Regions from separate parts of the Actinoplanes octamycinicus genome, predicted to be linked through region 2. Evidence: riboswitches for the same ligand, from Rfam matches in the RefSeq annotation. Region 2 holds a riboswitch; the other holds the start of a gene.
What was found. A riboswitch is a leader RNA that binds a small molecule or an ion and turns the genes downstream of it on or off. The one in region 2 is predicted to bind glycine.

Region 1: linked by a shared signal. The riboswitch ahead of gcvP (aminomethyl-transferring glycine dehydrogenase) and the one ahead of gcvT (glycine cleavage system aminomethyltransferase GcvT) in region 2 are both predicted to bind glycine.

The regions. Positions count from the first base shown of each region.
Region 1 is NZ_JACHNB010000001.1:7,704,101-7,713,930, forward strand. It holds gene BJY16_RS34795 (TetR/AcrR family transcriptional regulator) at 1-518, shown strand, start outside; gene BJY16_RS34800 (AAA family ATPase) at 560-1,456, opposite strand; gene BJY16_RS34805 (sigma-70 family RNA polymerase sigma factor) at 1,796-2,335, opposite strand; gene BJY16_RS34810 (chorismate-binding protein) at 2,491-3,717, opposite strand; gene BJY16_RS34815 (DUF5999 family protein) at 3,840-4,040, shown strand; gene gcvP (aminomethyl-transferring glycine dehydrogenase) at 4,130-6,940, opposite strand; glycine riboswitch at 7,017-7,107, opposite strand; gene mgrA (L-glyceraldehyde 3-phosphate reductase) at 7,159-8,154, shown strand; gene BJY16_RS34830 (nucleotidyltransferase domain-containing protein) at 8,203-8,895, shown strand; gene BJY16_RS34835 (nucleotidyltransferase domain-containing protein) at 8,897-9,661, shown strand; gene BJY16_RS34840 (CbrC family protein) at 9,643-9,830, opposite strand, start outside.
Region 2 is NZ_JACHNB010000001.1:7,876,782-7,886,611, forward strand. It holds gene BJY16_RS35590 (enoyl-CoA hydratase/isomerase family protein) at 1-805, shown strand, start outside; gene BJY16_RS35595 (nitroreductase family deazaflavin-dependent oxidoreductase) at 789-1,253, opposite strand; gene BJY16_RS35600 (IPT/TIG domain-containing protein) at 1,341-2,852, shown strand; gene BJY16_RS35605 (glycoside hydrolase family 12 protein) at 3,149-4,276, shown strand; gene BJY16_RS35610 (hypothetical protein) at 4,342-4,554, shown strand; gene BJY16_RS35615 (L-serine ammonia-lyase) at 4,541-5,830, opposite strand; gene gcvH (glycine cleavage system protein GcvH) at 5,870-6,229, opposite strand; gene gcvT (glycine cleavage system aminomethyltransferase GcvT) at 6,242-7,282, opposite strand; glycine riboswitch at 7,315-7,394, opposite strand; glycine riboswitch at 7,399-7,503, opposite strand; gene BJY16_RS35630 (MarR family winged helix-turn-helix transcriptional regulator) at 7,537-8,004, opposite strand; gene BJY16_RS35635 (MarR family winged helix-turn-helix transcriptional regulator) at 8,179-8,724, shown strand; gene BJY16_RS35640 (MDR family MFS transporter) at 8,721-9,830, shown strand, end outside.

The DNA of each region.
Region 1 (9,830 bases), 170 kb from region 2:
CCAAGGTGCTCGCCGCGGCGGCTTCACTGTTCGCGGCCGGGGACTCCCGGGCGGTCACGATGGAGGACATCGCCCGCGCGGCCGGGGTGGGCCGGGGCACGCTCTACCGGCGCTATCCGGACGTGGCGTCGATCGCGGCGGCCCTGCTCGACGACCACGAGCGCACCCTGCAGCACGAGTTGATGCAGGGCGAGCCGCCGCTCGGGCCGGGGGCGCCGCCGCACGAGCGGCTCGCCGCCTTCTTCGCCGCCATGGTGGACCTGCTGGAGCAGCACAGCCATCTGGTGCTGGGCGCGGAGGCCGGGCCGCGCCGGTTCGCGGTCGGCGCCTACGGCTTCTGGCGGGCCCACGTCCTGGCGTTGCTACGGCAGGCCGGCGTCGCCGACCCGGACGCCCTGGCCGACTCGGTGCTCGCCCCGCTGGCCCCGGAGGTCTTCCGCCACCAGCGCGCCCAGGGCATCACCCCGGACCGCCTCAAGGCCGCCCTGACCCACCTGGCCGCCACCGCCACCCGCTGATCCACCCGCCACCACGACCAGCCGGCACACACCGGAGAAGATCAGGCCGCCTCGTCAAGAGCGGCCACTGCCCGGCGCTGACCCGAGCCGAGCACGGAAGCGGAGACCGAGGCAGGCGCGGAGGTCACTGCGGAGGTCACTGCGGGCGCGGGAACAGCGGCAGAGGTAGGGGCCGCGGGCGACGGCACGGCCTGCAGGCCGTCGAAGCGGATGGCGGTCAGGTTGGAGGCGACGGCGCGGTCGATGATCGTGATGGTGGCGGCTTCGCGGTGGACCCGGTGGGCCGGGTCGGCGACGTTGCGGAGCAGCCGCTGCCAGTTCTGGTAGTGGGTGGCGAACGACGACCGCCGCACCTTGCGCTTACGCGCCTCCTGCCCGGCCAGCGCCTCCTCGGCGGCGACGTCCAGGAGCAGCAGGTGGGTCCGCCGGCCGGCGCGGGCCGCCGCGGCGGTGATCAGCTTGCGGACCCAGGAGCGGGTGCCGCTCTCGTGCACCACGATCGCCTCGTCGCCGCGCAGCGCCCGGAACAACCGGGCATAGTGGGCGGCGTGCACCAGCGGCCGCCAGTAGCGGTAGGGCAGCCGGCCGAGGTACGGGCTCCACTCCACGCGGGCCCGCTCGGAGTCCAGCAGCCGCACGCCGGGCCGCGGGAAGAGCCGTTTCAGCAGCGTGGTCTTGCCCGCCCCGGGCACCCCGGCGACCACCAGCACCGAGCGCGCCGGGTAGTTCAGCTCGCCGACCCGCCGGCCCCGCAGGTCCTGCCCCGCGCCGGGCACGGCAGCCCGCCCGACAGCAGACGAGCCGGAGAAAGGCACAGCGGCGACACCGGACGGGGCGACCCACGCGGGCGGCATCAGGGCGGGCGGGATCACGGCCGTGAGCGGCACTGTGTCCAGGAAGGTGCGCTCGCGATGAAGGGGCTCGGTGAGGGTGGTCATCGGTCTCGGTCCAATCCCGCCGCGGCAGCGACCGAACTCCCGACACAGCACCGAGACCCCGGCCCCTGTCCCGGCGACAACGTCACCTGCAGGGCCGAAGGTCTGGTCCACCCCGGCAACCCGGAGCCCGGCCGCCGGGAGCCCGCAGGCTCCAGGATGTCGAACGACCGACGAGGGACTACTCCCCTTCGCGGGAAACTATACCGCGACTCCACAAGCCCCCTCCGCCTGCGAAAAGGACCACGAGAACGAGGCGCGAGCGAAGGCCGCGGGAGGGGGCCGGACGCGAAGACCGGAGCCGCCGATGCGGGCCGCGGAAAGGAGCGGCGAACGGAAGGCTCACGCCACGAAGAGCGTCGCCCGGTCGCGCAGCAACAGGTGCTTCAGCTTGATCAGCGACCGCCGCGTCTGGCTCTTCACGACGGTGATCGGGACGTCCAGCTCGGCCGCCACCTGCTCCACGCTGTGGTCGGCGAAGTAGCGCAGCAGCACGATGGTCCGGTCCCGGGCGGGGAGCCGGCTCAGCGCGTCCATCATCGTGATCCGCAGGTCCCGGTCGACCGCGTAGGACGGCTCGCGCAGCTCCCCCGGCGTCGACTCGGTGGAGCTGCGGCGGCGCCGGTGGTCGAGGTAGGTGCGCACCAGGACCTTCTGCGCGTACGCCGAAAGGTTGTCGCTGCCGGCGGCCCGCTCCCAGCTCAGGAACAGCTTGGTCAGCGTGGCCTGGGTCAGGTCCTGGGCGAGGTGCCAGTCGCGGCAGAGCTGGAACGCGGTGCTGTGCAGGCGCGCGGAGCTGTCCGACGCGAAGCGCGTGAACTGCTCGGTCGAGGCGGGCGCGCGGGCAGGCGCCGGAACCGGGGGGTCGAGGAGTTCAAGCATGGCCAGGGTGTCGCCTTCTCTGCAGCCACCGTGGCAGGCATCGCCACAGTGGACCGTCTCGGGGAAACGCGTGCGCCAAAGTACGCGGTCCTCCCCCGTTCGTGGGGGCGGACGCCGAGAGTGGCACGCAATAGGTAGAGAAGGCTCGGAGGCCGCTATGCGCCGGCTGTGTCCGCGTCCCGCAGCGCCGCGCGCAGCGGCCCGGCCTTGGCGGCCGCCTCGGCGACCTCGGCCTGCGGGTCGCTGTCCGCGGTGATCCCGCCGCCGGCCCAGGCGTGCACCCGCTCGCCGTCGACCGCCACGGTCCGGATGCTCAGCCCCAGGTCGAGGTGGTCGTGACCGATCCAGCCCAGGGCGCCCATGCTCACCCCGCGGCCCACCGGCTCCAGGGCGGCGATCTGGTCGAGCGCGGCGAGCTTGGGCGCTCCGGTGACGCTGCCACCTGGGCAGACCGCGCGGAGCAGGTCGGCGAGCCCGACGTCGCCGTCGAGGGCCGCGGAGACGACCGATTCGGCCTGCCACAGACCACACCACTGGCGGACCGCGAACAGTTCGTCGACGCGCACCGGGCCGGTGCCGGGCAGCCGGGCCAGGTCGTTGCGCTCCAGGTCGACGATCATGACGTGCTCGGCGCGTTCCTTGGCGGAGGCGAGCAGTTCCCGGCGGCCCGCCTCGGTGGCCGGCCGGGTGCCCTTGATCGGCCGGGTCAGCACCCGGCCGTCGCGGACCTCGACGAGGGTCTCCGGCGAGGCGGTGGCGAGCGCCCACCGCCCTTCCGGGTCGGCCAGGACCCCGCCGTATCGCGCGCCGGGCAGGGCCGCGACGCGCCGCAGGGCCGCGGTCGGATTTCCGACGTACGGAGCAGCCGCGTGCCCGACGACGTTGACCTGGTACACGTCGCCCCGCCCGATCGCCGCGCGGACCTGGTCAATCGCCCCGGCGTGCTCGTCCGGCGTCCAGCTGGCCCGCCACGGGCCGAGTTGCCAGCCGGTTCCATGCTGGGGTGAACCGGGGGCACCCCGGTCGGCGTGTACCCAGACGACGGCGTACACGTCGGGGACGACGGGGACCGGAGTGGGGCCGCCAGGAGTGGCGTTGATCATCACGCATCCGGCATCCGCGGACACGTAGAGCGACGCTCCACAGATATCGGAATGGCCATCCGGCCGAGATTTGTCAGCCGAACGGCCGAGGTTTCGCACCGCTAGTCCGTTGGCGGCGAGGAACCCGGTCAGAAGCTCGGCAGGGTCACCGGAATCACCCCGGTGCCACCGGAAGACACGTAACGCATGGTGACGGGCATGGCAGGCGGTCGGAGCCGCCGGCGGAGCACCGGGAGGAGGTGCCGGAGAGTGGTCGACAGACCCCTGGGCGTGGACCATCGATACGGCGGAACCGCGGGCCGATGCCGTCACCGCAGTGAACCGTTCTCGTTCGATCTGAGGTAACGTTCGAGCCCGACTTTGTGAGCCTTCACACAGCCCCCGACCGGAGTAAACCCAAGATGTGCCAGCACCGAATCCCCTGCCCTCCAGCCGATGCCATCGATCGCGAAGCCGCCAAGACCGTGGCGACCTTCTGCGAACAGGGCTGGAGCCTGCTCTGCAACGGCGTCATCGTTTTCGAGGACACCGGCGAGCTCCTGCCGGACGGCACGACCATCGAGCCGCACCGCGGTCCGGCGGTCCACGCCCTCGCAGCGTAATTACTCAGAGTAACAAAACGAACGCCCGGCTGGACAGAGACGGCGCAGGCCGCGATCCGTGGACCGCGACCTGCGCGAGATGACCGATGTCAGCTCTCGAAGGCTTCCGGCGAGGGGCAGGAGCAGACCAGGTTCCGGTCCCCGTAAGCCCCGTCGATGCGGCGCACCGGCGGCCAGTACTTCGCCGTCCGGTCGACGCCCTCCGGGAAGCCGGCCACCGACCGCGGGTACGGGTGCGACCACTCGTCCGCGGTGACCGCCGAGGCGGTGTGCGGCGCGTTCGCCAGCGGGTTGTCGTCCTTGGGCCAGGTGCCCGCGGCGACCTGGTCGATCTCGCCCTTGATCGCGATCATCGCGTCGCAGAACCGGTCCAGCTCGGCGAGGTCCTCGCTCTCGGTCGGCTCCACCATCAGGGTGCCCGCCACCGGGAACGACATGGTCGGCGCGTGGAAGCCGTAGTCGATCAGCCGTTTCGCCACGTCGTCCACGGAGACGCCGGTGGCCTTGGTGATCGGCCGCAGATCCAGGATGCACTCGTGCGCCACCAGGCCGTGCTCGCCCGCGTAGAGCACCGGGTAGTGCTCGCGCAGCCGGGCGGCCACGTAGTTGGCGGCGAGCACCGCGGTGGCGGTGGCGTGGGCCAGCCCGTCCGGGCCCATCATCCGCACGTACGCCCAGGAGATCGGCAGGATGCCGGCCGAGCCGTGCGCGGCGGCCGAGACGGCGTGGTGGTCGCCGGCCTCCAGGGGGTTGCCGGGCAGGAAGTCGGCGAGGTGGGCGCGGACCGCGACCGGGCCGACGCCGGGGCCACCGCCGCCGTGCGGGATGCAGAACGTCTTGTGCAGGTTCAGGTGCGAGACGTCCGCGCCGAACTTGCCCGGCTTGGCGAAACCGACCAGGGCGTTCAGGTTCGCCCCGTCGACGTAGACCTGGCCGCCGGCCTCGTGGACCCGCTCGCACAGCTCGGCGATGCCGGTCTCGTAGACGCCGTGGGTGGACGGGTAGGTCACCATGATCGCGGCCAGCGCGTCCCGGTGCTTCTCGATCTTGGCGGCCAGGTCGGTCAGGTCGACGTTGCCGTTCTCGTCGCAGGCGACCACGACGACCCGCATCCCGGCCATGACGGCGCTGGCCGCGTTCGTGCCGTGCGCCGACGACGGGATCAGGCAGACGTCGCGGTGCACGTCCCCGCGCGCGCGGTGGTAGCTGCGGATCGCGAGCAGGCCGGCCAGCTCGCCCTGGGAGCCGGCGTTCGGCTGGACGCTGACCGCGTCGTACCCGGTGATCTCGGCGAGCCAGCCCTCCAGCTGGGCGACCAGGTGCTCGTACCCCTCGGTCTGCGACGCCGGGGCGAACGGGTGGATGTTCGCGAACTCCGGCCAGGTGACCGCCTCCATCTCGGTGGTGGCGTTCAGCTTCATCGTGCACGAGCCCAGCGGGATCATGCCGCGGTCCAGGGCGTAGTCCCGGTCGGAGAGCTTGCGCAGGTAGCGCAGCATGCTCGTCTCGGAGTGGTGGGTGTTGAACACCGGGTGGTGCAGGTAGTCGCTGGTCCGGGCGAGCGGCTTGGCGCCGCAGGTGGCCGGCTCGGCGACGGTGGCCCCGAACGCCGCCAGGACGGTCTCGACGTGCGCCGCCGTGGTGGTCTCGTCGGTGGAGATCGACACCCGGTCGGCGTCGACCAGGCGCAGGTCCACGCCGTTCGCCGCGGCGGCCGCCACGATCTGCTCGGCGCGGCCCGGCACGACGGCCGTGACGGTGTCGAAGAACGCCTGGTGGGCGACCTCGACGCCGGCCGCGGTGAGGCTGCCGGCCAGGGTCAACGCGTGGTCGTGCGTCCGCTTGGCGATGGCGCGCAGGCCGGCCGGGCCGTGGTAGACCGCGTACATGCTGGCCATCACGGCCAGCAGGACCTGCGCGGTGCAGATGTTGCTGGTCGCCTTCTCCCGGCGGATGTGCTGCTCGCGGGTCTGCAGCGCGAGCCGGTAGGCGGGCGCGCCGTCGGCGTCCTTGGACACCCCGACCAGGCGGCCGGGCAGGCTGCGCTCCAGACCGCTGCGCACCGCCAGGTAGCCGGCGTGCGGGCCACCGAAACCGAGAGGTACGCCGAAGCGCTGCGTCGTACCGGCCGCGATGTCCGCCCCGATCTCGCCCGGCGCCCGCAGCAGCGTCAGCGCCAGCAGGTCGGCGGCGACCGTGACCAGGGCACCCTTGGCGTGCGCGGCCTCGACCAGGGCGGCGTGGTCGCGGACCGCGCCGGACGCGCCCGGGTACTGCAGGTGCAGGCCGAAGAACTCCTCGGGCAGCTCCTCGTCGCGGTCCAGGTCGACCAGCTTGACCTCGATGCCCAGCGGTTCGGCCCGGGTGCGCAGCACGGCCAGAGTCTGCGGGAAGGTGTCGGCGTCCACCGCGTACACCGAACTCTTGACCTTGGACGCGCGGCGCGCGAGCGTCATGGCCTCCGCGACCGCGGTGGCCTCGTCGAGCATCGACGCGTTCGCCGTGGTGAGCCCGGTGAGGTCGGTCACCATGGTCTGGAAGTTCAGCAGGGCCTCCAGGCGGCCCTGGCTGATCTCCGGCTGGTACGGCGTGTAGGCCGTGTACCACGCCGGGTTCTCCAGCACGTTCCGCTTGATCACCGCGGGCGTGTGGGTGCCGTAGTAGCCGAGACCGATCATCGGGGTGACCAGGGTGTTGCGCGCCGCGATGGCGCGCAGCTCGGCGATCGTCTCCTCCTCGCCGATGCCGGCCGGCAGGTCGAGGGAGCCGTGGAACCGGATCGACTCCGGGATCGCGGCGTCCATCAGCTGATCGAGCGACTCGTACCCGACCGCCTTGAGCATCTCCGCCTGCTCATCGGCCTGCGGGCCGATGTGGCGGTGGGTGAATGACGAGGTCATGGGCGACTCCCAGGTTCGAGAAGGCTGACAACGCCCTCCCCCTCTGTCATACCCACATCGGGGCACTTCAGAGTCGCCTGCCCGCGCGGTCCGTTTGCCTGTAGAGATTCCGGGGAGGAGTTGCCCCTTCGGCGCCTGGATGTGCAGGTCTCTCCCGCGCGGCTGGCACCCAACCTACCAGTGCGACCGGTCATGATCGGAATGCCTAGGCTGGGCGTGTGACGTATTCCGCTGCTCATGATCGTTACGAGTCCATGACCTACCGCCGCGCCGGGCGCAGCGGGCTCCAGCTGCCCGCCATCTCGCTGGGCCTGTGGCACAACTTCGGCGACACCCGGCCCGCCGACCGCCAGCGCGACATCGTCCGCCGCGCCTTCGACCTCGGGGTCACCCACTTCGACCTGGCCAACAACTACGGGCCGCCGCCCGGCAGCGCGGAGACCAACTTCGGGCGGATCCTGGCCGGTGACCTGAAGCACCACCGCGACGAGCTGATCATCTCCAGCAAGGCCGGCTACACCATGTGGGACGGCCCCTACGGCGACTTCGGCTCGCGGAAATACCTGGTCAGCTCGCTGGACCAGTCGCTGAAGCGGCTCGGCGTCGACTACGTCGACATCTTCTACCACCACCGGCCCGACCCGGACACCCCGCTCGAGGAGACGATGGGCGCGCTGGACCACCTCGTGCGGTCCGGGAAAGCGCTCTACGTCGGCCTGAGCAACTACAAGTCGGAGCAGACCGCGCAGGCCGCCGCGATCCTGCGCGAGCTGGGCACGCCGCTGCTGATCCACCAGCCGTCGTACTCGATCCTGAACCGCTGGATCGAGCACGACAACCTGCTCGACACCCTGGAGGAGGCCGGCGCGGGCTGCATCGCGTTCAGCCCGCTGCAGCAGGGCCTGCTCACCGACCGGTACCTCAACGGCATCCCGGACGACTCGCGGATCCGGACCAGCGTCTTCCTCAACGAGGAGGCCCTGGACGCCAAGACGCTCGGCCGGCTGCACGCGCTCAACGACATCGCCAAGTCGCGCGGGCAGTCCCTGGCCCAGCTGGCCCTCGCCTGGGCGCTGCGCGACCCGCGGATGACCAGCCTGATCATCGGCGCGTCCAGCGTCCAGCAGCTGGAGAACAACATCGCCGCCCTGGACAACCTGTCGCTGACCCAGGACGAGCTGGACGCCATCGACGGCACCGTGCTCGACCTCTGAGCTAAATCCGGTGCGTGCCCGCGACCGGGATGACTACCGTTCGCGGGCATGAGCGGGCTGGTCGAGAAGCACACGATCCTGGGCGTGGTGGTCGGGTCCCGGGCCTACGGCCTGGACGGGCCGGACAGCGACCACGACCGGCGCGGCGTCTACGCCGCGCCGACCCGGGACTTCTGGCGGCTGGACAAGCCGCCGACGCACCTCGACGGGCCGGCCGAGGAGCAGTTCTCCTGGGAGGTCGAGCGGTTCTGCACGCTCGCCCTGCAGGCCAACCCGACGGTGCTCGAAGTGCTCTGGTCGCCGATCGTCGAGCGGATCACGCCGGACGGCGAGGAACTGCGCGGCGTCCGGACCGCGTTCCTGTCCCGGCGGGTCGCCGAGACCTACGGCAACTACGCGCGGGACCAGCTCGACCGGGTCGCGGCGCGCCGGGCGCGGACCGGGGAGACCAACCACAAGCAGGCGATGCACATGATCCGGCTGCTGATGGCCGGGGCGCACGTGCTGCGTACCGGGGAGGTGCTGGTCGACGTGCGGCACCTGCGGGACCGGCTGCTCGCGATCAAGCAGGGGCTGGTGCCGTGGGAGGACGTGACGGCCTGGGCCGCGACGCTGCTCGGGGAGCTGGACGAGGCCGCGGCGGCCACGACACTGCCGGAGCGTCCGGACCGGGGCCGGGTCGACGAGCTGCTGCGAGGGATCCGGGAACGCGGGCTCCTGGCGTACGGGAAGAGGGGTTGAGATGACCACCGAAGTGCCGGAGTGGGCGGCGGACGCGGCCCGGCAGCTGCCCTATCCCCTGATCTTCTGCACGGTGAGCGGGGCGCACCTGTACGGGTTCGCCTCGGTCGACTCCGACCTCGACCTGCGCGGCGCGCACGTGCTGCCGGCGGCCGAGGTGGTCGGGCTGCGCACCGGCCCGGACACGCTGCAGCGCGGCGGCGTCCGGGACGGTGTCGAGCTGGACGTGGTCTCGCACGACCTGCTGAAGTTCGCCAAGCTGCTGACGAGCCGCAACGGCTACGTCCTGGAGCAGCTGCTGTCGCCGCTGGTGGTGCTCACCTCGCCGCTGCACGCCGAGCTGGTCGCGCTGGCCCCCGGGCTGATCACCCGCAACCACGCCTATCACTACCTGGGCTTCTCGCACAGCCAGGAGAAGCTCTACGCCAAGAACGGCGAGCTCAAGCCGGCCCTCTACACGCTGCGGGTGCTGCTCACCGGCATCCACCTGATGCGCACCGGGCGGCTGGAGACCGACCTGCGGATCCTGGGCGCCGGCATCGACTACGTGCCGGACCTGATCACCGCGAAGCGGGAGGCCGAGCACGGCCCGTTCCCGCCGGGCGCGGCGGACCGGCTGACCGCCGACATCCCGCGGCTGCGCGCCGAGCTGGAGGCCGCCCGGGACAGCTCGCCGCTGCCCGGCAAGCCGTCCTGGGAGGCCGTCGACGCCTTGCACGACCTGGTCGTCCGCACCCGCCTGGCGACTCAGGAGAAGTCGGCGTAGGCGAGGTGCGCCCGGCAGCGCCGGCACCGGAACAGGAACGCCGAGATGGCGCCGTCGGGGACGAGATAGGCGAGAAGGGTCTCGTCCCCGAGATGCTCGACCAGCGACTCCCGGGCGTCCGGCAGCGCCTCGATCTCCCGGGCGCCCACCTCGCCCAGAAACGCGGCGC
Region 2 (9,830 bases):
CCACGCCGACGCGGTCTCCGGCGGCACCGGCTCGCTGGAGTTCTGGGCCGAGGAGTACCGGCTGAACGCGACCGTCGCGGCGTACCCGAAACCGCTGGTTGCCTGGATGGACGGCCTGGTCATGGGCGGCGGCGTCGGGGTGTCCGCGCACGCCTCGATCCGGCTGGTCACCGAGCGGTCCCGGCTGGCGATGCCGGAGGTCGGGATCGGCATGCACCCGGACGTCGGCGGCTCGTGGCTGCTCTCGCACGCCCCCGGCGAGCTGGGCACGCACCTGGCGCTGACCGGCTCCCCGGTCGGGGCGGCGGACGGGATCGCGGCCGGTCTCGCCGACCATTTCGTGCCGGCCGAGCGCTTCGCCGAGCTGGCCGAGGCGCTCGCCGGGCAGCCCGCCGCGGAGGTGGTCGCGGCGTTCGCCACCGCTCCCCCGCCGGGCGAGTTCGCCACGTCCCGGGCCTGGATCGACGCCTGCTACGCCGGGGACTCGGTGCCGGCGATCGTCGAGCGGCTGGCCCGGCACCCGGAGCCGGGCGCGCAGGCGGCGGCCAAGGAGATCGCCACCCGCTCGCCGACCGCGCTGACCATCACGCTGCGGTCGCTGCGCAACGCGGCCGGCCTGCCGGATCTGCGGGCCGCGCTGGATCAGGAGCTGCGGCTGTCGGCGGCGATGCTGCGGCTGCCCGACCTGGCCGAGGGGATCCGGGCGCAGATCATCGACAAGGACCGCCGCCCGCGCTGGCAGCCGGCCACCCTGGCCGAGGTGTCGCCGGAGCTGATCGACGCGATCTTCAGCGGGAGGGGATGAGGCGGAAGATCCGGATCGTCCGGTGTGCCGCGGTCTCCCGGTACCGCCGGTAGCCCGGCCACTGGTCGACGAAGGCCTGCCAGAGCCGCTCCCGGTCGTCGCCGGTCGCCTCGCGCGCCTCGACCGGGATGTCCCGCCCGCCCACGGTCACCGTCGCGTGCGGCTGCGCGCTCAGGTTGTGCACCCAGGCCGGCGCCTTCTCGCCGCCCCAGTTGGAGCCGACCACGACGTAGGCCTCGCCGTCGGCGACGAACTGCAACGGGCTCTGCCGCGGCTGCCCGCTGCGCCGACCGACCGTGGTGAGCAGCAGCCCGGGCGCCATCCCGAGGGCCACCACCCGGCCCTTGGTCACCCGGCTCAGCCACCGGTCGAGGGCCACCACCCGGCGCGCGACCGGCGTGAACACCGGCGCGTCGCCGACCGCCCGCCAGAACTTTCTCCAGATCACGCCGCTGAGCTTAGGGCAGGCCGGAGGCAACCGGACCACACCCGGGCACCACCGGGGCCCGCATCCGGCGGGCCGCATCGTCGTCGCATGCCCACCCCGAAGCAGGCTCTCGGCGCCGCCGCCGCCATCACCGTGGCCAGCACCGCGGCCGCCACCGTCGCCCTGACCGGTCCGCCGGTGAACGCGGCGCAGCGCACGCCGCTCGCCGCCAGCCCGTCGGCGTCCGCCTCGGTCGCGCCGAAGGTGCCCACCACGACCGCGGTCACCCCGGCCTCCGGGCCGCTCAAGGGCGGCGCCGTCATGGTCACCGGCACCGGGTTCAGCACGGTGAACCCGGCCAACCCGGCCGCGGTGAAGTTCGGCACGGTCAACGCCACCTCGTTCATCGTGGTGTCCGACACGGTGCTGACCGCGATCGCGCCGGCCGGCGCCAACGGCCCGGTCCGGATCACCGTGACGAACGCCGCCGGGGCCAGCCTCGGCACGGTCTCCTTCACCTACCGGGCCCCGCTGCGCGCCACCTTCGAGACGGTCACCGGGGCGAGGATGACCGGTGGCACGGTGGTCCCGGTGTCGGTGACCGGTGGAACCGTCGGCGCCTCGGCCAAGGAGTTCGCCGCCGAGAAGATCACCGCGAAGGTCGGTTCGGCGGCCGCCGCGGTCGCCTGGGTCGACGCCACCCATCTCACGGTGACCACCCCGGCCAGCACCAAGGCGAGCGGGCTGCCGATCACCCTGCTGCACGACGGGGTGGCCGGCGAGCCGTCGGTGGCCACGGTCGGCTACGCGCCCGGGGTCACCACGGTGGCTCCGGCGAGCATCTCCACCGCCGGCGGCACCACGGTGACCATCTCCGGCACCGGGTTCACCGAGGTGACCGCGACCGACCCGACGGCGGTCCGGTTCGGCGACGTGAACGCGACCAGCTTCAAGGTCGTCTCGGCCACCCAGATCGTCGCGGTCGCCCCGGCCGGCAAGAACGGGCCGGCCACGGTCACCGTGAAGACCGCCGGGGGCGCCGGCCGGACGGCGGTCACCTACCGGGTGCCGCTCGGCCTGGAGGTCCCGGCCGGCACGGTCGCCAAGGCCACCGGCGGCACGGTCACCCTCAAGGTCACCGGCGGCACGGCCGGGGCCACCCTGAAGGACTTCACCGCGGAGCGGATCACCGTCCGGGCCGGGACCGCCAAGCTCGCCACGACCTGGGTGGACGCCAGCCACGTGCGGGTGACGATGCCGCCGTCGAACGCCGCGACCGGCAGCGTGACCCTGCTGCACGACGAGGTGCCCGGCGCCGCGGCGGCGGTCGGCTACGTGCCGGTGGTGCAGAGCCTCTCGGCGAGCAGCGACCGGCTGGCCGGCGGCGCGAAGGTCATCGTGAAGGTGGCCGGCGGCGACGTCGCGGCGGCGAAGAACTTCAAGTTCGGCGACAAGGCGGCCACCTGCACGGCGCAGGGCAAGGGCACCGCGACCTCGTACGAATGCGTGGTCCCGGCCGCGGCCCAGGCCGGCGCGACCTGGGTGTCGTTCACCTCGAGTGCCGGCGTGGCCAGCCGGTTCACGGTTGCCGCCGGGTTCTTCTACACCGACCTGGACTGAACGGCACGCGGCGCGTCGCCGGGCCCGCCCCCGTGCCATCACCACCGGCGGGGCGCGCGGTCCCGCGCGCCCTGGCGGCTGCCCGACGTGGACGTGGAGGGCGAAAGTCTCGCCGCGCACCTGGCCGCCGCCGCACCCGCCGAGCCGCAGCTCACCACCATGAGGACCGGATCCGACCCGGTCCGCGGCGCCCGGAGCGCCGCGGACCGGAAACCTCAACTTTCGAAGTCTGTCAATGTGTTGTAACGTCCGCCGGGAGCGCTCCCACCTTCGCTCGCTCACGAAGGAGTTCCCCCATGTCCCGTTCCCTGCGCGGCCTGATCGCGGCCGCCCTGCTGGCCACCGCCGCGACCGTCGGAGTCATCGCCGCCGGTCCGGCCCAGGCCGACACCCAGATCTGCGAGCAGTACGGCTCGACCACCATCGGCGGCCGCTACGTGGTGATGAACAACCGCTGGGGCACCAGCGCCCAGCAGTGCATCAACGTCACCAGCACCGGCTTCGCCATCACCAGCCAGCAGGGCGTCGGCAGCACCAGCGGCGCCCCGGTGTCCTACCCTGCGGTCTACTACGGCTGCCACTACACCAACTGCTCGCCGGGCACCAACCTGCCGATCCAGGTCAGCCAGATCAGCAGCGCGACCAGCAGCATCAGCTACAACTACGTCTCCGGCGCCACCTACGACGCGGCCTACGACATCTGGCTCGACCCGTCGCCGAAGAAGGACGGGGTGAACGCCCAGGAGATCATGATCTGGTTCAACCGGCAGGGCTCGATCCAGCCGATCGGCTCGCGGACCGCCACCGCCACCATCGGCGGCCGCACCTGGGAAGTGTGGACCGGCAGCAACGGCTCCAACGCCGTCGTCTCGTACGTCGCGCCGTCCCCGATCACCAGCTGGAGCTTCAGCGTCCTGGACTTCATCAACGACACCAAGACGCGCAGCTCGGTCACCAACTCGTGGTACCTGACCAGCATCCAGGCCGGGTTCGAGCCGTGGATCGGCGGCACCGGCCTGGCCGTCACCAGCTTCTCCGCGTCGGTCAACGGCGGCGGCACCCCGTCCAACCCGTCCAACCCGTCGTCCCCGACGCCCGGCACCGGCACCGCGTGCCGGGTCACCTACGCCACCAACGTCTGGAACACCGGCTTCACCGCCGACGTCAAGGTGGCCAACACCGGCGGCAGCGCGATCAACGGCTGGACCCTGGGCTTCACGCTGCCCGGCGGCCAGTCGATCACCGGCTCCTGGAACGCCACGCTGAGCGGCACCTCCGGCGCGATCACCGCCCGCAACGTCAGCCACAACGGCAGCCTCCCGGCCGGCGGCAGCACGTCGTTCGGCTTCCAGGGCACCTACAGCGGCTCGTTCGCCGCCCCGTCCGCGTTCACCCTCAACGGCACCGCCTGCACCCGGGCCTGACCGCACCATGCCCCGGTCCGGCACGCTGCCGGACCGGGGTCGGCCGGGTCGCCTACAGTGGACGCATGCGCCAGGAGCTGAAGAACCTGACCTTCTCCGAGCACTCCGAGTGGTTCGGCCTGGGCCCGCTGGCGCTCGCCGTCCTGGCCGGCGTCCGCGCCTTCGCCGCCGACGAGTCGTTCGCCCGGTGGGCGTGGGGCATCATCGCCGCCGGCCTGCTGGTCGCCTGCGCCGTCTTCGTGGTCTGGGCGAGGAGGCAGCGCGTCAGCACTCGATGACGTTGACCGCGAGGCCCCCGCGCGACGTCTCCTTGTACTTGATCTTCATGTCGGCGCCGGTCTCCTTCATCGTCTTGATCACCTTGTCCAGCGAGACGTGGTGCTTCCCGTCGCCGCGCAGCGCCATCCGGGCCGCGGTGACCGCCTTGACCGCCGCCATCCCGTTCCGCTCGATGCACGGGATCTGCACCAGCCCGCCGACCGGATCGCAGGTCAGCCCGAGGTTGTGCTCCATGCCGATCTCGGCGGCGTTCTCCACCTGCTCCGGCGTCCCGCCGAGCACCTCGGCCAGGCCGGCCGCCGCCATCGCGCACGCCGAGCCGACCTCGCCCTGACAACCGACCTCGGCACCGGAGATCGACCCGTTCTCCTTGAACAGCAGCCCGATCGCGCCGGCCGTGAGCAGGAACCGGACCACGCCCTCCGGCGAGGCGCCGGGCACGAAGGCCAGGTAGTAGCTGAGCACCGCCGGGATGATCCCCGCGGCGCCGTTGGTGGGCGCGGTCACCACGCGCCCGCCGGCCGCGTTCTCCTCGTTGACCGCCATCGCGTACGCGGTGAGCCACTCCATCGCGTGCACCTCGGGGTTCCCGGCGGCGCGCAGCTGGCGCGCGGTCGCCGCGGCCCGGCGCCGCACCTTGAGGCCGCCGGGCAGCACCCCCTCGGCGTCCAGGCCCGCGGTGACGCACTCGTGCATCACCTTCCAGATGCCGAGCAGCCCGTCGTGCACCTCGTCGGGGGAGCGCCAGGCGCCCTCGTTGGCCAGCATGATCCGCGAGATCGAGAGTCCGGTGGTGCGGGTCAGGTCGAGCAGCTCCGCTCCGGAGGCGAACGGATACCGCACCTCGGTCTTGACCGGGTTCATCATCGAGGACACGACGAATCCGCCGCCGACCGAAAAGTACTTCTTGCTGAACAGCTCGGTGCCGCCGGCGTCGAGCGCCGTGAAGATCATCCCGTTGGGGTGCTCCGGCAGCGCCCGCCGCCGGTGCAGCACCAGGTCGACCTCGAGCGACCCGATCCGGCCGTCCGACGGCGGCTCCAGAGCGGTGTCCACCGTCTCCGGGTCATGCCCCATCAGCCCGAGCAGCACCGCCCGCGGCGTCCCGTGCCCGTGCCCGGTGGCGCCCAGCGACCCGAACAGCTCGGCCCGCACCCCCGCCACCCGGGCGTCGAGGTGCTCGGTGAACATCCGGGCGGCCCGCATCGGGCCGACCGTGTGCGAGCTGGACGGCCCGATCCCGATCGAGAACAGGTCAAAGACGGAGACGGCCATGACCCCGCCCATCGGCGCGCAACCCGGCGAACTGAGGCATCACGACGCCTCCCCGGCCACCAGCGCCTCGTACTCGGCGTCGGAGAGCGTCACCGGCGTCCCGCTGACCCGCAGGCGATAGAGCCACCCCTTGCCGTACGGATCGGAGTTGATCAGCGCCGGGTCGTCCACGACCGCCTGGTTGACCTCGACGATCTCGCCGTCGGCGGGCGCGTACACCTCGCTCACCGACTTGGTCGACTCGATCTCGCCGGCCGGGTCGCCGGCGCTGACCACCGTGCCGACCTCGGGCAGCTCGACGAAGACGACGTCGCCGAGCGCGTCCGCGGCGAACGAGGTGATCCCGACCGTGGCGACCTCGTCCTCGGTCAGCCATTCGTGGTCCTTGGTGAAACGCATGGTCCGGCCTCGCTATCGCTTGTAGAAGGGCAGCTTGACGACCTCGGCCGGCTCGTGCGTGCCGCGCACGTCGACGACCAGGGCGGCCCGGTCGGCGTCCTTCGCGACGTAGGCCAGCGCGATCGGGTGGCCGAGCGTCGGCGACGGCACGCCGCTGGTCACCTCGCCCACCTGGGCCCCGGTGGTCGCGTCCAGCACGGCGTGCCCGGCCCGCGGCGAGCGGCGGCCCTTGGTGACCAGCCCGACCAGCTCGGTTTCGGGTGCGACCGTGCGCAACGCCGCGGCACCCACGAAGTCCGACTTGTCCAGCGCGACCACCCGGCCCAGCCCGGCGTGGAAGGGCGTGGTGCGTACCGTCAGCTCGTGCCCGTAAAGCGGCATGCCGGCCTCCAGCCGCAGCGTGTCCCGGCAGGCCAGCCCGGCGGGCTGGGCCCCGGCGGCCGCGGCCCACTCCCAGATCGCCTCGGCGTCCGCGTTGTCGCAGTAGATCTCGAAGCCGTCCTCGCCGGTGTACCCGGTCCGGGCCAGCAGCACGTCCCGGCCGGCCAGTCGCTCCGGCTTGATCCCGTAGTACTTCAGGTCCGGGTGCTCGCCGACGATCGTGACCGCCGCAGGCCCCTGCACCGCGATCAGCGCCCGGTCGGTCTCGGTGATGGTCACCGCGAAGCCGCCGGAGTACTCGCCGAGCATGGCGAGCACGATCGGCGCGTTGGCGGCGTTCGCCACCACCAGGAAGCGCCGCTCGGCCAGCCGGTAGACGACCAGGTCGTCGAGCACGCCGCCGTTGGTGTGGCAGAGCATCGTGTACTTGGCCCGCCCCACCGCGACCGCGGACAGCCGCCCGACCAGCGCGTAATCCAGGAAGGCAGCCGCTTCCGGCCCGCTCACCTCGAGCTGTCCCATGTGGCCCAGATCGAAGAGACCAGCCGATTTCCGTACGCTGTGGTGCTCGGCGACGTCACTGCCGTACCGGAGTGGCATCTCCCATCCGGCGAACCCGGTGAACGAGGCGCCGAGGCGCTGATGAACGTGGTGAAGCGCGGTGCGTCGCAACAGGGAGGCTCCTCGGCAGTCGGCCTCCCTCGCTCTGTCATGGGGCCTGAGAGGTTCACCGCCGGGGCGGCTTGCACCTTGGGCGCAGCTCACGGGAGCTGACTTTCCAGAGTCGCCTGACCGTTGCGGTACGTGGGCCTGAGAGATTCTTGAGGGAGATTTGCTCCTTCGGCGACCCGCCCGCCGGTGACGGCAGGTGGGTGCTCTCCCGCAGCGGTGTCGCGGCGAAGTCTTCTTTTGTGCTTCGGAAGCTATCAGGCCCCGCCGGCACCATCAAGATCCACTGTCGTGTCGCCCTTCTCCCCCGCCGCGGCCAACCGGCCCAGGGCCGGCAGCGCCCGCAGGATCGTCTCGCTGTCGCCCGGGTCCAGCCGGTCGAAGAGCCGGTCCAGGGTCGCCGCGTAGTTCGCGTAGGTCCGGGCCAGCAGCTCCCGCCCCGCCGAGGTCACCTCGACCAGCACGCCGCGCCCGTCGTTCGGGTCCGGCACCCGCTGGACCAGCCCGGACTTCTCCATCCGGCCGACCAGCTGGGTCATCCCCGGCTGCGAGGCCCGGGTCAGCCGGGCCAGGTCGGTGACCCGCCCCGGCCCGGCGTCGGCGAGCCGGCGCAGCACCGAGAGCGCGATCGAGCTGGGGTTGTCCGGCCCCTCCAGCTGACGCAGGAACCGGACCAGCTGGGCCAGCACCGGCAACAGCTGTGACCCAGGACTCTCGTCGTCCATTACGTGACCTCATCATGCCGCCGGAGTGGAACCTTTCCGATCCTTTCCTACGCGCCTCCCGGATCCGCGCCCGCCTCCGCTTTAAAGATTCCCTCTGCGCAAACTTGCCGAATGGGCAAGCTTTGTCGATACTTGGCTGTAGCAAGCACTGAACCGCCCCGAGAGGTCTCTGCCATGTACGGCGCCCCGCCCGAGATCGGCCTGCGCCTGCACGATCTGCTGAAGGTCATCCGCCTGATCAAGCAGCACCGGTCAGCGGCCCAGCCGGCCATACCCATCGGCCTGCTCGGACTGCTCGCCGAGATCGACCGGCTGCCCACCGGCTGCCGGTCGCGCGACCTGGCAGCCCAGGCCGGCCTCGACCCGTCCACCGTCAGCCGGGCGGTCGCCGCCCTGGTCACCCAGGGCCTGCTGGCCCGGGAGGCCGACCCGCACGACGGGCGCGCGACGTTCCTGGTGGTCACGGCGGCCGGGCGGGCCGCGCTCGACGAGGCGTTTCAGTGGTACGGCCAGTTGCTGGCCCAGGCGATGGACGGCTGGAGCCCCGACGAGATCAGCACCCTCGACCAGGGGCTCGGCCGGTTCATCGCCGCTCTCGCCACCACCCTCGGAACCCACGAAACCACGGAGGTCGCGCCAGTGAGCGAACTCGCGAGCGCATCGGTCAGCTCAGTACAGAACTCATGGCGACGCCGGAGCGAAGCGGAGGGGGCGGCATGAGCGCACCGAGCACACCGGCGGCTGCCGCGGACAGCGAGGCGAAGTCCCATCGGCAGACCCTGGAGGCACTCTCCGGCCTGCTGCTGGTGCTCTTCGTCGCGATGCTCAGCAGCACGGTGGTCTCCACCGCCCTGCCGAAGATCATCGGCGCGCTGGACGGGTCGCAGACCCAGTACACCTGGGTGGTCACCGCCACCCTGCTGACCGCGACGGCCACCACCCCGATCTGGGGCAAGCTCGCCGACCTGTTCAACAAGAAGCTGCTGATCCAGATCTCCATCGTGATCTTCGTGATCGGCTCGATGGTGGCCGGCGCCGCGCAGAACGCCGGTGAGCTGATCGCCGCCCGGGCCTTCCAGGGCATCGGCGTCGGCGGCCTGCAGGCGCTGGTCCAGGTGGCCATCGCGGCGATGATCCCGCCCCGCGAGCGTGGCCGCTACAACGGCTACCTCGGCGGCGTGATGGCCCTGGCCACCGTCGGCGGCCCGCTGCTCGGCGGCCTGATCGTGGACACCTCGTGGCTCGGCTGGCGCTGGTGCTTCTTCGTCGGCGTCCCGGTCGCCGTGATCGCCCTAGTCCTGCTGCAGGTCACGCTCAAGCTGCCGACCGCCCGCCGGGCCAACGTGAAGATCGACTACCTGGGTGCGACGCTGATCGCGGCCGGGGTCAGCCTGCTGCTGATCTGGATCTCGTTCGTCGACGACACGTTCGCCTGGCTCTCCTGGCAGACGTACGCCATGGTCGGCGGCACGATCCTGCTGCTCGGCCTCGCCGTGCTGGTCGAGGCGAAGGCGGCCGAGCCGATCGTCCCGCTGCCGATCGTCCGGGAGCGCAACACCGCCCTCGCCATCCTGGCCAGCCTCGCGGTCGGCATGGCGATGTTCGGCGGCGCGGTCTTCCTCGGGCAGTACTTCCAGATCGGCCGCGGCTACAGCCCGACCGAGGCCGGCCTGCTCACCATCCCGATGATGGCCGGCGTGCTGCTCACCTCGGTGATCAGCGGCCGCATGATCACCAGGACCGGCCGGATCAAGCCGTACATCATCGCCGGCGCGGTCGTGCTGGTCGCCGGGTTCGCGCTGCTCAGCACCATCGACCACGCGACC